DNA from 3 places in the Pseudoalteromonas sp. SG43-8 genome. Region 1 is predicted to be linked to each of the others. Evidence: predicted binding sites of a transcription regulator. Region 1 holds the regulator's gene; each other region holds the start of a gene.

Evidence for each region. Region 1 encodes MetJ, which represses methionine synthesis genes. Its sites were predicted from a motif close to TAGACGTCTAGACGTCTA; they were not measured.
Region 2: metK (methionine adenosyltransferase) is a predicted target of MetJ. The motif match lies at 3,149-3,166, and genes of this name have one in related genera.
Region 3: H5122_RS07155 (methylenetetrahydrofolate reductase) is a predicted target of MetJ. The motif match lies at 3,596-3,613, and genes of this name have one in related genera.

Annotation. Positions count from the first base shown of each region.
Region 1 covers NZ_JACJEX010000014.1:338-4,900, reverse strand. The annotation lists gene priA (primosomal protein N') at 1-477, opposite strand, end outside; gene rpmE (50S ribosomal protein L31) at 708-923, shown strand; gene H5122_RS17500 (malic enzyme-like NAD(P)-binding protein) at 1,450-2,691, shown strand; gene metJ (met regulon transcriptional regulator MetJ) at 2,756-3,076, opposite strand; gene metB (cystathionine gamma-synthase) at 3,366-4,563, shown strand, end outside.
Region 2 covers NZ_JACJEX010000005.1:241,177-245,739, forward strand. The annotation lists gene H5122_RS12115 (hypothetical protein) at 1-737, opposite strand, end outside; gene tkt (transketolase) at 972-2,963, opposite strand; gene metK (methionine adenosyltransferase) at 3,268-4,419, shown strand.
Region 3 covers NZ_JACJEX010000002.1:414,544-419,106, forward strand. The annotation lists gene H5122_RS07145 (DEAD/DEAH box helicase) at 49-1,296, shown strand; gene H5122_RS07150 (sensor domain-containing diguanylate cyclase) at 1,356-2,336, shown strand; gene H5122_RS07155 (methylenetetrahydrofolate reductase) at 2,596-3,552, opposite strand; gene H5122_RS07160 (pitrilysin family protein) at 3,803-4,563, shown strand, end outside.

The sequences.
Region 1 (4,563 bases):
AGCTTTTAATTCGGTTAACGATGATTTCCCCGATTGCGATAACTGCTTTAATAAATTGAGCTGTGTTTTAGCTTTTAATGACGGTACTTTTGCACCTTTTTCTGTCAGGGCAACCATATTAATACTGGTTTTATCTGGCGATTCACCTTGGCGAAGTGCACTTGGTAGCGCTATGTGAATAGTTTCGCCTAAGGGATAGCAATAATAGCGGGCAGTAAAGCTAAGGAGTTCTAAATGTTGGGCGCTTAAAATAGGGGTATCGTCTATTACCTCTATAATATTCTTAATTTTATCTAAAGGGACGTCGGTACTGTTTTTAATACCCAGAACAACAGCTACTTTTTTTTGATTACCAAAAGGTACTAAAACCCGCATACCCGGTAGTATGGGTGTTGATAAGCCACTGAGCTGCTCTTCTATTTTATAATCAAAGGTGCGTGGAAGCGGGACTTTAATAGCAACTTCAACAAAACTCATAACAACTCAACCCGTAAAATTAATGCTGTAATGTACTAAAAATACCGCTAAAAACCTACTAGCAATAGTACTTGAGAAAGAGATTGTTCACTTTTTTAGCGAAAAGATAAATAAATACTTGTGCAGGGGAAGGTTGTTGGATAAAATCCGCCACCAACAAATTTGTTTTAACGACGTATGGTGCCAGACTTCGGGTTTGGAGAGCGATGCGGCCTTAACTAGAGGTTCCTATGAAAGAAGGTATTCACCCTAAGTACGAAGTAATTTCTGCAACATGTTCATGCGGAAACAAATTCGAAACTAGCTCAACTCTTTGTAAAGATATTCACTTAGACGTATGTTCTGCGTGTCACCCGTTTTACACTGGTAAGCAAAAGATTTTAGACACTGGCGGCCGTGTTGATCGCTTCAACAAGCGCTTCGGTGCACTTAGCAGCAAGAAGTAATTATTGCTGTTTAGTTAAAAAAAGCACCTTAGGGTGCTTTTTTTGTGTCTAAAATTTACCACTTCTTATCTTATTTAGCTTGCTCGAGCTACATCACACCTTGCATAACTATTTCCTATTCTTATTCTGAGTATGCATAAACCTTTGCAGACAAATTGATAGATATTCTCTATATTTTAAATAGTACAAATTTTAACTAGGTTGATAAAAGTAGCTAACGTGGGCTTATCTGTTTTTAAAGTAGTGTAGTAGGCTGTTATTTTAAGTTTATGATGATACGTTAAACATACATTTTTTTAATATTTTAATAGACATAAACGCACCTCAAAACTTACTTTTTTGGTGAATTTTTATTTATCAAATGTTTATATAATCCTGCAAAGTTACTGAAAAACCTCTTAAAATTAAAGGATATAGCATATAACAGGATAGACCTGATATTGCTTGGAATTTAAAAATAATAAGGGTATCGTACCCCAAGACTCCACCTCTCACTTTAACTTAAATTGCAGGATACCATCGCGTTATGTCTGACTTTCGTGAACAAGCACTACATTATCACTCACATCCCGTACCTGGTAAAATTAGCATTGAGCTAACAAAACCAGCTGAAACAGTTCAAGACTTAGCCCTAGCTTATAGCCCAGGTGTCGCTGAGCCTGTACGTGAAATTGCCGCAGATCCTGCAAATGCATATAAATATACCGGTAAGGGTAACATGGTTGCGGTTATCACTAATGGTACTGCAATTTTGGGCTTGGGTAATTTAGGTCCTTTAGCGTCTAAGCCCGTAATGGAAGGCAAGGCGTTATTGTTTAAACGTTTTGCAGGGCTTGATTCTATTGATATTGAAGTAAAGCACAAAACAACAGAAGACTTTATTAACACGGTTGCCAATATTGCTGACACATTCGGTGGTATTAACCTTGAAGATATTAAAGCACCAGAGTGTTTTGAAATTGAAAAAGCATTAATAGAGCGTTGTAGCATTCCTGTTTTTCATGACGACCAACACGGCACCGCCATTGTGACGGCTGCCGGCATGTTAAATGCGCTAGAAGTACAAGGTAAATCAATTGAAGATGCAATAATTGTATGTTTAGGTGCAGGCGCTGCTGCAGTTGCGTGTATGGAACTGTTAATTAAGTGTGGTGCACTGCGTGAACACATTTATATGCTTGACCGTAAAGGTGTTATTCATACTCGTCGCGATGATTTAAATGAATATAAACAGCTTTTTGCTAACAATACCGATAAACGCACATTGCAAGATGTAATTGCAGATGCTGATGTGTTTGTTGGTGTTTCGGGTCCTAACTTGTTAGCTGCCGAAGATTTAAAACTAATGGCAGAAAAACCGGTCGTGTTTGCATGTTCAAACCCAGATCCAGAGATCGATCCTGCACTTGCTCACGGCGCACGCAACGATTTAATTATGGCAACAGGGCGCTCTGATTACCCTAACCAGGTTAACAATGTTTTATGTTTTCCGTTTATTTTCCGTGGTGCACTTGATGTACGTGCAAGCGCGATTAACGATGAAATGAAAATTGCTGCAGTTGAGGCTATTCGTAGTATTGCCAAAGAGCCTGTACCTGCAGAAGTTTTAAAAGCCGCAGGCGTAGATAAGCTAGAGTTTGGTGCGCAGTATATTATTCCAAAACCAATGGATCCGCGTTTACTACCGCGTATAGCTAAAGCTGTAGCACTTGCTGCGGTAGAGTCGGGTGTTGCGCAAATTGACTTGCCTGAAAATTATATGGCGTAATATATAACGCTTAAACAAAAAAACCTCAGCAATGCTGAGGTTTTTTGATTAAAAAGGTAACGATTTATTCTTCGTTTAAAATAGGCACTTCTAAACCCATTTCTTGCATTATCTTTTTAACTTCTTCTGGTACTTTTTCTGCGTTGTCTTTACGTAGGTCATCGTCATTTGGTAAAGGTTGGCCAGTAAATGCATGCAAAAACGCCTCACATAGCAATTCACTATTTGTTGCATGGCGAAGGTTGTTGATTTGACGACGCGTACGCTCATCCGTTAAAACTTTTAATACATTTAGCGGGATCGAAACGGTGATCTTTTTAACTTGCTCTGATTTTTTCCCGTGTTCTGCGTATGGGTGAATATACTCACCATTCCATTTAGCCATAAGATGTATCGTTGCCTCAGATTATTAATTTCTCACACGGTATAAAAAGCGTGTAAATATGCGTGAAATTCTATCGATTTAAAAAAGATAGTCAAATAATAGATACCGATCTATCTTAATAAGCCTATTTGGGATGTAAAAATAAGCTCACTTTTGTGAGCTAAAATGTGGTACTAGCAAACGCCTTTCCTAACTTTAGCCATCTAGAGCTTTAAAATACTTTGACTTATTAAAACGGATAACTTACTCTTTTAGACGTCTAAACATCCAAATTAATCAGGTGACGAATATGAGCGAAAAAAACAAAGCGACCATTGCTGTACGTAACGGCGTTGATGCTGATAAACATCATGGTGCAGTGGTGCCGCCAATTTATTTATCAACGACTTATTCGTTTGCCGACTTTGATACTAAGCGTGAGTATGATTATGGCCGCAGTGGTAACCCTAATCGTGATATTTTAGCAGAGACGCTTGCTAAGCTTGAAGGCGGCGCTCGTGGCATAATTACGGCCACTGGTATGGCTGCCGTGCATTTAGCTACTCAGCTACTTAACAGTGACGACACGTTAGTAATTCCACATGATTGTTATGGTGGTAGCTATCGTTTATTTACATCGTTACAAAAACGCGGACTATTGAAGCTTGAAGTATTAGATTTAACAAAAGAAGAAAGCCTTCAACAAATTTTAGCAATTAAACCTAAGCTTATTTGGATAGAGACTCCAAGTAACCCAGTACTTCGTTTAACCGATATTAAAGCGGTTACCGATGTTGCTAAGCAATGCGGTGCATTGGTTGCCGCAGATAACACGTTTTTGTCTCCTGCCTTACAAAACCCTATTAAGTTTGGTGTAGATATTGTGGTGCATTCAACTACTAAATATATTAACGGGCACTCAGATGTAGTGGGCGGCGCTGTTATTGCTGCAACACAAGAGCTTGGTGATGAGCTTGCTTGGTGGGCAAATAATATTGGTATTACGGGCGCCCCTTTTGATAGTTATTTAACGCTTCGTGGTCTACGTACTTTAAATGTGCGCTTAAGGCAGCACCAAGAAAATGCGCTAGCAATAGCTAAGTACCTTGAAAGCTCCAATTTTGTAAGCCAAGTTTACTATCCAGGACTTGAGTCACATCCTCAACATGAGCTTGCTAAAGCACAACAACTTGGCTTTGGTGGCATGGTTAGTTTTGATATTAAAGGCGATATAAACGACGCTGCAGCATTTTTAACTAGTCTTAAAACGTTTAGTTTAGCTGAGTCACTAGGTGGCGTAGAGAGTTTAATTTGTCACCCTGCAACTATGACGCACGCAGGCATGGAGGCAAAGGCACGTTTAGAAGCGGGTGTGGGCGACACGCTTATTCGTATTTCGGTTGGGATTGAAGATATACACGATTTAATAGCTGACTTTGAACGAGTATTTGAACTTGTAAAACCAGGGCAAAATAAAAATGTTGGCCGTGTAGGCAAAGGTGCTGGCA
Region 2 (4,563 bases), on a different contig from region 1:
AGCACGGCCGCTAAATGCTGGGCGTTATGGGATTTTGTACCTAAGCGTTTATCAAATACGCACTCCACTAAGTCGAGCTTTGCTCGATCTGTGGGGTTATGAAATAACGTATAAGCTTTTATGCCGTCTCCCTCATAAGCTCTATCAAGGTGGGTGCCCATTAACCATGTGGCTTTGGTAAGCTCATTTTGCATACCATTGACTGCTGCATGCTGTGTATTGACTCGCGTAACCGGAATAGGATCAGGTTTCCATGCTCCTTGTATTTCTTTTATTTCCTCTTTGCTTATTGCTTTATCATAGGTGTGATTACTAAGCCTTTGAACTTCATAAAGCATCGTACGCTCTGCAGCAAAATTATCTTTAGCTCCCTGCAATTGCCTATCGAAAAGTATATCTTCCAAATTGATAAAATTATTTTTAAGTGAGTATTCAATTAAAAAATGATAATTACGAAATGGGTATTTTGTCCGCCATAAACGTCGCAGCGGGTTACGGCTATGCTTAATTGAGTTTGTAGCATTAGGGTTCGCGCATATTTGAATTATATCGGCGCATACCATTTTTAAATCATAGTCATTAAGCTGCGATAGCATAGCGAGAGCTTGGCAAGTAAATTTAACTTTATTAAATGGAAAATTAACGGGTAGCATCACACCAAAATCTCGACAGCTAAGCGCGTCAAGTGGGATAACAGAATGAGCAGTGATAGTTTTATTGAGTTTAGACCAAGACATATTGCTTCCTTGTAAATGAGTCTGTGCCCAAAATGATACCGTAAATGAATTTTTAGAGCAAAAGTTTTTAACGCAGTATTATATTGTTGAATTGCACCTTTTTGGCTCCATTGTAGGTCGTCATTTATGGCATCATAATTTTTATTTACCTTTAACGCGCTTAAGCACGACCTACAAACAAAAAAGCCCGCCCTGTTTTACACAAGGCGGGCTTTTAATCTTTAAAGCAAGCGATTAAAAAAGCTCGTTTGCTTTGCTTACAATGTTTGCCACTGTAAAACCAAAGTGCTCAAACAGCTCACCAGCAGGTGCTGACTCACCAAAGGTAGTCATACCTACTACTGCGCCATTTAGACCTACGTACTTGTACCAGTAGTCAGCAATACCTGCTTCTACTGCTACGCGGCGTGTAACAGATGCCGGTAATACGCTTTCTTTGTACTCTGCGCTTTGATCTTCAAAGGCATCAGTACATGGCATAGATACAACACGTACCTTTTTACCTTGGCTGCGTAGCTCAGTTGCTGAATCTTGTGCTAGTTGCACTTCAGAGCCCGTCGCAATGAAAATAATCTCAGGGTTGCCGTCACAGCTAAGGATGTAACCACCCTTTTTAACGTCTGCTAATTGCTGTGCGTCACGCGCTTGTTGCTCAAGACCTTGGCGAGTAAAGATTAACGATGTAGGACCGTCTTTACGCTCAATAGCTTGTTGCCATGCAATTGCCGACTCAACTTGGTCACATGGGCGCCAGTTGTATAAGTTAGGCGTTAAACGCATGCTTGCGATTTGCTCTACTGGTTGGTGAGTTGGACCATCTTCACCTAAACCGATTGAATCGTGCGTGTATACAAAAATGCTTGGTTGCTTCATTAATGCAGCCATACGTACGGCATTTTTTGCATATTCAACAAACATTAAGAACGTAGCACCGTAAGGAATAAAGCCTTTATGAAGGGCAATACCATTCATAATTGCCGACATACCAAACTCACGTACACCGTAGTAAATGTAGTTACCGCTTGCATCGTCGTGTGTTAAACCTTTAGAGCCATCCCAAATTGTTAAGTTTGAGCCTGCTAAATCGGCTGAGCCACCCATAAATTCTGGTAATAACGGACCAAATGCGTTTAATGCATTTTGCGATGCTTTACGAGACGCTGGGTTTGCAGGGTTTGCTTGTAATTGCTCAATGTACGCTTGAGATTTTTCAGCCCAATCGCCAGGCAGTTCGTTATTAATACGACGCTTATATTCAGCTGCAAGCTCTGGGTATGCTTTTGCGTATGCTGCAAATTTTTCGTCCCAGCTTGATTCAAGCTGCTGACCTTTTTCTTTGCTATCCCATTGTGCGTAAATATCATCAGGAATTTCGAACGCATCGCCAGTCCAACCTAAAAATTCGCGAGACGCTTTAATTTCGTCATCACCTAGTGGTGCACCGTGACAATCGTGGCTACCAGATTTGTTAGGTGACCCGTAACCAATAATTGTTTTACAACAAATTAGTGATGGTTTATCGGTAACACTTTTAGCTTCTGCAATTGCAGCACTTATAGCATCGCTGTCGTGGCCATCAACACCACTAATTACATGCCAACCGTATGCTTTAAAGCGAGCTGGCGTGTCATCTGTAAACCAACCTTCTACTTCACCATCGATTGAAATGCCGTTGTCATCCCAAAATGCAACAAGTTTACCCAGACCTAATGTGCCTGCAAGTGAACCAGCTTCATGAGAAATACCTTCCATAAGGCAGCCATCGCCCATAAATGCATAGGTAAAGTGATCAACAATATCGTGACCTTCACGGTTAAACTGTGCAGCTAGCGCTTTTTCAGCAATTGCCATACCTACGGCATTTGTGATCCCTTGACCTAATGGACCCGTAGTAGTTTCGATTCCTGGTGCATAGCCATATTCAGGGTGACCTGGTGTTTTAGAATGCATTTGACGGAAGTTTTTAATTTCGTCCAGTGGTAAGTCGTAACCACTTAGATGCAATAGAGAATAGATAAGCATTGAACCGTGGCCGTTTGAAAGAATAAATCTGTCACGGTCAGCCCACTCTGGATTTGTTGGGTTGTGTTTTAGATAATCGCGCCATAATACTTCTGCGATATCAGCCATGCCCATAGGGGCTCCAGGGTGACCAGATTTGGCCTTTTGTACTGCGTCCATTGACAAGACGCGAATAGCATTTGCAAGTTCTTTGCGAGATGGCATGAATTCTCCTACCTTTATGTGTATTTGCGCGGGTATTTATGTGTTTGTTTATGCACCCAAGTAACTTGGGTTTGTTTATATCGACCATTCTTACTTATTGTGGGGGCTGTGTGCAATTAAAAACCCTATAAAAGTGAGGCATTATGAATATTTTTTAAGACCAAAAAGTTATTAGTAATTTTATTTAGACGTCTAGGCGTAAAAACACTATGCAAGGTGTTTTGTTTTCGATAAAATACGCCCCTTAATTTTTTAGCGCTAATACCGACGTTTGTGAAGCGCAATATTTGTGAGCAGAAATACAATGGCAAAACATTTATTTACTTCTGAATCAGTTTCTGAAGGTCATCCGGATAAAATCGCCGATCAAATCTCTGATGCGGTACTTGATGCTATCCTAGAGCAAGACTCTCATGCCCGTGTTGCGTGCGAAACTTACGTAAAAACAGGTATGGTTATGGTTGGTGGTGAAATCACTACTAGCGCATGGGTTGATATTGAAGAAATTACACGTAAAACAGTACGTGAAATTGGCTACACGCATTCAGACATGGGTTTCGATGCTGATTCATGTGCAATTTTAAACACTATTGGTAAACAGTCTCCTGACATTAACCAAGGTGTTGACCGTACTAGCCCAGAAGAACAAGGTGCTGGCGACCAAGGTCTTATGTTTGGTTACGCATGTAACGAAACAGAAGTGCTAATGCCTGCGCCAATTACTTACTCACACCGTTTAGTACAGCGCCAAGCGCAAGTACGTAAAAGCGGCGAGCTTAACTGGTTACGTCCAGATGCAAAATCTCAAGTTACTTTTGCATACGAAAATGGTAAGCCAGTAGGTATTGATGCAGTAGTACTATCTACTCAGCACAGCGAAGACATTTCGCAAAAAGATTTAGTAGAAGCGGTGATGGAAACTATCATCAAGCCGGTACTTCCTGCAGAGCTTATTACAAGCGCGACTAAATTTTTCATTAACCCAACGGGTCGCTTTGTAATTGGCGGACCAATGGGCGATTGTGGTTTAACAGGTCGTAAAATCATCGTTGATACATACGGTGGTATGGCTCGTCACGGTGGTGGTGCTTTCTCTGGTAAAGATCCATCAAAAGTTGACCGCTCAGCTGCATACGCTGCACGTTACGTTGCTAAAAACGTAGTTGCGGCTGGCCTTGCTGATAAATGTGAATTACAAGTTTCTTACGCAATCGGTGTTGCAGAGCCTACATCTATCAGCGTTGAAACGTTTGGTACAAGCAAGTTAGAAGAAAGCCGTTTAATCGAGCTTATTCGTGAACACTTTGACCTGCGCCCTTACGGCTTAATTCAAATGCTTGATTTAGAGCGCCCTATCTACCTTCCTACAGCGGCTTACGGCCACTTTGGTCGTGACGAATTCCCTTGGGAACGTACAGATAAAGCTGATGCACTTCGTGCAGCCGCTGGCCTTTAAGCAAAAAGTGTTGAAGAAAATTAAAAACGGCCCTTAATAGGGCCGTTTTTGTATCTAAAACTTATCAGTTACATTGTTTGTAGTGCGTCTACAAAATAACTATAAAATCGACCTCGAATTCTTTTGTACTTTAGGTATATACTC
Region 3 (4,563 bases), on a different contig from region 1:
CAGTAATATGCGTACAATAGCGCTCTTTGTTATTTTAAAGCTAAGCCTATGTCTGCCACTACGTTCTCATCACTTAATCTCGACCCGTTATTATTAACAGCGATTGAGCAAAATAATTACACTCAGCCTACCGCAATTCAGATTAAAACTATTCCGCCTATTTTAGCCGGAAGTGATGTAATGGGCAGCGCGCAAACAGGTACGGGTAAAACCGCCGCCTTTGTTTTACCTCTATTACATAAGCTTTTAAATACCCCTAAAAAAGATGAGCAAGGCCTTGCCCGCGTTGTAATTTTAACGCCAACACGAGAGCTTGCTCAGCAAGTATTTGCCAGCTTTGAAAAGTACGCACAAGGTACTAACATCAATGGTGCTTTAGCCTATGGTGGTGCAAGTATTGGCCCTCAAATAAAAGCACTTAAAACAGCACAAGTTATAGTGGCCACACCAGGGCGTTTGCTTGATCATATAGTTAAAGGCAGTGTGGTACTTTCAAGCGTAGACTCTTTAGTGTTTGACGAAGCCGACCGCATGCTTGATATGGGCTTTATTGATGAAATTAGACGTATATTGCGACATATCCCGGGCGATCGCCAAACTTTACTATTTTCAGCTACGTTTGATGACAGCGTGTTTGAACTCAGTAAAAAACTACTTAAAAACCCTGAGCTAATTGAAGTTGATAAACGTAACTCAGCTGCGGTTGAAGTAGAGCAAGTTATTTACGCTGTAGATGAAGACCGTAAGCGCGAACTTGTATCGCACATGATTGGCATGAAAAACTGGCGCCAAGTGCTTATTTTTACTCGCACAAAACAAATGGCCGATCAGCTTGCTAAAGAAATGTGTAAAGATGGGTTAAAAACCGAATCAATCCATGGCGATAAATCGCAAGGCGCACGTGACCGTGCATTGCAAAACTTTAAAGAGGGTATTACACGCGTACTTGTTGCAACCGATGTCGCTGCGCGTGGTTTAGATATTTCTACACTTAGATACGTAATTAATTTTGAACTGCCGTACATTGCCGAGGATTATGTGCACCGTATTGGCCGTACTGGTCGCGCTGGTGAACAAGGGCTTGCTATGTCATTGGTAAGTCTTGATGAGCAATGGCTGCTAGAAGAAATTGAAGTATTACTCGATACGCGTTTAACGCCGCAGTGGTTAGAAGGTTACGAGCCTGACTTAAATAAAAAGCCCAAAGATAATCGTAAAAATACGAATAAATCTCGAAAAGATCGCGATAAAAAACGCATTACGGGTAAAAGAGAGCCAAGTAGACGTCGTAAATAATAGCTTTTACTTTACTTTTTTGCCTATACTGGAGCTATTAAATAGCCGAGGTAAAGTTAATGTTTGAAACTGATAAATGGGCATTCTCTGGTGTTGATGGCCAAATATCTTTGCATAAATGGCAAAAAACAATGGACCTTATCACGGGGCTTTTTTCAGCCCCGTCTGGTTATATAGTTCAGGCAACAAGCAAAGGTTATCGCGTTGTTATTAGAAATAACGAAGGTGGCTCAAGCTTTGAAACCAACCCGATACTTCCCCCTCAAACACCTCTTTTTTGTCGGCACGTCGCTGAAACTAATAATATTTTATATGTTAATGATGCAAGCAATAACGATGCATGGAACACACTGCCAGAAGTAGTTGAGGATGGTGTTGAATCGTACTTAGGTTTACCTATTCATTGGCCTGAAGGCGAAGTATTTGGCACGCTATGCTTAAAAGACACTAAAATAACTAGCTATACCGATGAATACTTTGAGCTCATAGAGCAACTACGCGATTTAATTGAAGACGACCTAGCGCTTGTGTATAGCTATGAGCAAATGCGCGAAATAGCCATGTTAGACTCATTAACGAGTATTTATAATCGCCGAGCACTTAACTTACTAGCTCAGCAAAAGCTTAATTTAGCACTGCGTTTGGGCTTCGACGTATGTTGCTTGTTTATTGATATAAACGACTTTAAAAAATTAAACGACACCTGCGGACATGAAGTGGGCGACAAAGCCTTAATTATATTGGCAGATACGCTAAAAAAACATTTAAGAGATGCCGATATAGTAGGGCGTTTAGGTGGTGATGAGTTTGTTGCAGTAATGCAATTAAGCGATAAAAGTAAAATTAGCTACATCATAGATAAAATATCCTCTGAGTATTCAAAAGCTTTACTCAAAGAAGACGTTTGCGATTTATCGCTCAGCATAGGTTATAGTTTTACTAATAAACAAAAGCAGCCATTTGAAGCGCTATTAAATGATGCAGACCACGCAATGTATAAAAATAAACAAGCGTATAGACTCGCTAAAAAAGCACAATAATAAAAGTAAGTTCGTCATGACTCATGCCACAAAAACTTGGCTAGTTTTTTCTGCGATAGGTTTTATTTTAGGTGTTATGTGCTCCTCTATGGGGTTTGCCTTAAAAAGGCTTGAGAGTAATAACCAAAAATAGCTTCAATGAATAGCTTAAGCTGCAAATTTTTACTTGTACTTCTTAATTTATTTTTCAAAGTACGGACATAAAAAAGCAAGCCATGAGGCTTGCCAAGAAGGGTGTTAATTAGCTCTTATCTAGCCTTTAAGCTATTAGCTTTTCAGCAAGGTTTAATTCCATAATAGCTTTTAATAAACGGTATAAGTTAATTGATGCATCAATTTCTTCTTTACGGTTTGTTAAGCTTTCAATATTTAAGCCCAGTGGCACGTCTAGGTGTGCACAGCTTTTAAGTATTAAGTCGAGGTTTTCTCGGCAAATACGGACCGATTCGCTTAATGTATTGTCTGCATCAAGCATGCGCCATTTAGTTGCCTCTGGCACTGAGATACCCAACCATTGCATAAATTCTAAGGTTTTTTCGCCGCCGCACGGGGTAAACGTTAATATAATACGTTGTGGTGTAATACCCTGCGCTTTACATGTACGTGCGTAGCTAGTGATTAGCTCTATAGTCGCTTGTGCATCGTAAACAGCTTGCGATATAAAAAACTGACAACCTTGTGCTGTTTTTTCTGTTAATCGTTCGTGCTCATTTCGTTTACTTGAATGGCGCTCGGCAATAGTAACGCCACCTAAAAAGAAATCATCTGATTGCTCAGCCAATGCTTTATAAGCATCTGGCAGGCTTAGCTTTATATCGCCTATCGATGATGGGCTACCTACTAAAACAACATTTTGTAAATCGTAGTCGTTTTTAGTTTCACTTAGCCAATCTTTAAATTCGCCTACACCACGCTGCGCCACACTTTTATAAGTAATTACATCTTGTGCAGATAAATTACGAAGTAAATGGCTGTATTCACGCGGATCAACGGTTTGTTTAAACGCAAATGGGCGGTCTTGGTTAGTTCGGCTGCTTTCGTCTTGAATGTCGTAAATTATCACGCCGTCGTATTCAATTTCGTGTAAGCGACCTAATAGCTTTTCTGCAATGGTTTTTAATTGCGCTTTATCGGTGCCAATTTTAGGCGGGGTAGTACCAATAAGATAAACACCTTGATTGGTGTCCACTATCTTCTCTTTTAGTGATAAAGCCATAATCCTCATTCCAGCTAAGTTTGTTTTGATGGATTTAATATAGCAGCCATTTAGACGTCTAGATAGATTTATTTAATGAAAGTTTTTCAATTAACATGATGTTTATTCATAGTGCTTGTTCCCATTATTTATAATTGACACAGTTGTTTACATAATAAATTCCCTTGGGGCTCTTATATTTATTGGCTTTGGGGCATAATTAAAGAGTTAAATCTGACAACAAATTTGCTCAATTTAAAAAGGGACAACAATGAAATTTAAATTATTAGCAACCAGCTTAGCGGTATCGCTGGCGTTAACAGGTTGCACCATGCAACAAAATCAAAGCACGCAAACAACAGCACAACAAGAACAAGTAAATAAAGCTGATGACCGTGTTTTTTCACAAGATTACTTAATTGAAGAGCTAGAAAACGGCTTGCGTGTCATGGTTGTTAAAACCGATTACCCTGATGTCGTGTCGCTGCAAATTCCGGTATTGGTTGGATCGCGTAACGAAGTTGAAGAGGGCAAAACAGGCTTTGCTCACTTTTTTGAACACATGATGTTTAAAGGCTCAAAAAAATACCCTGAAGATGTGTACTCAGACATATTAAAAAATTCAGGTGTTGATAACCGCGCTTATACAACAAACGATTACACAAATTACCATTTAAACTTTTCAAAGCAGCATCTTGATAAAGTACTTGAGCTTGAAGCTGATATTTTTCAAAACTTAACCTACACCGAAGAGCAATTTAGAACAGAAGCACAAACGGTAAAAGGTGAGTACTTAAAAAACAACGCGAGCCCAATTCGTAAATTATTAAGCGCTGTACGCGAAGAAGCGTTTGATAAGCACACGTATAAACACACCACTATGGGCTTTTTTAAAGACATAGAAGCCATGCCTGATCAAATGGCCTATGGTAAAGAGTTTTTTGCTAAGTTTTATAAGCCTGAGTATGTGTCACTTGTCATCGTGGGCGATGTAGACCCACAAGCAACAATGGCAATGGTTAAAAAGCATTG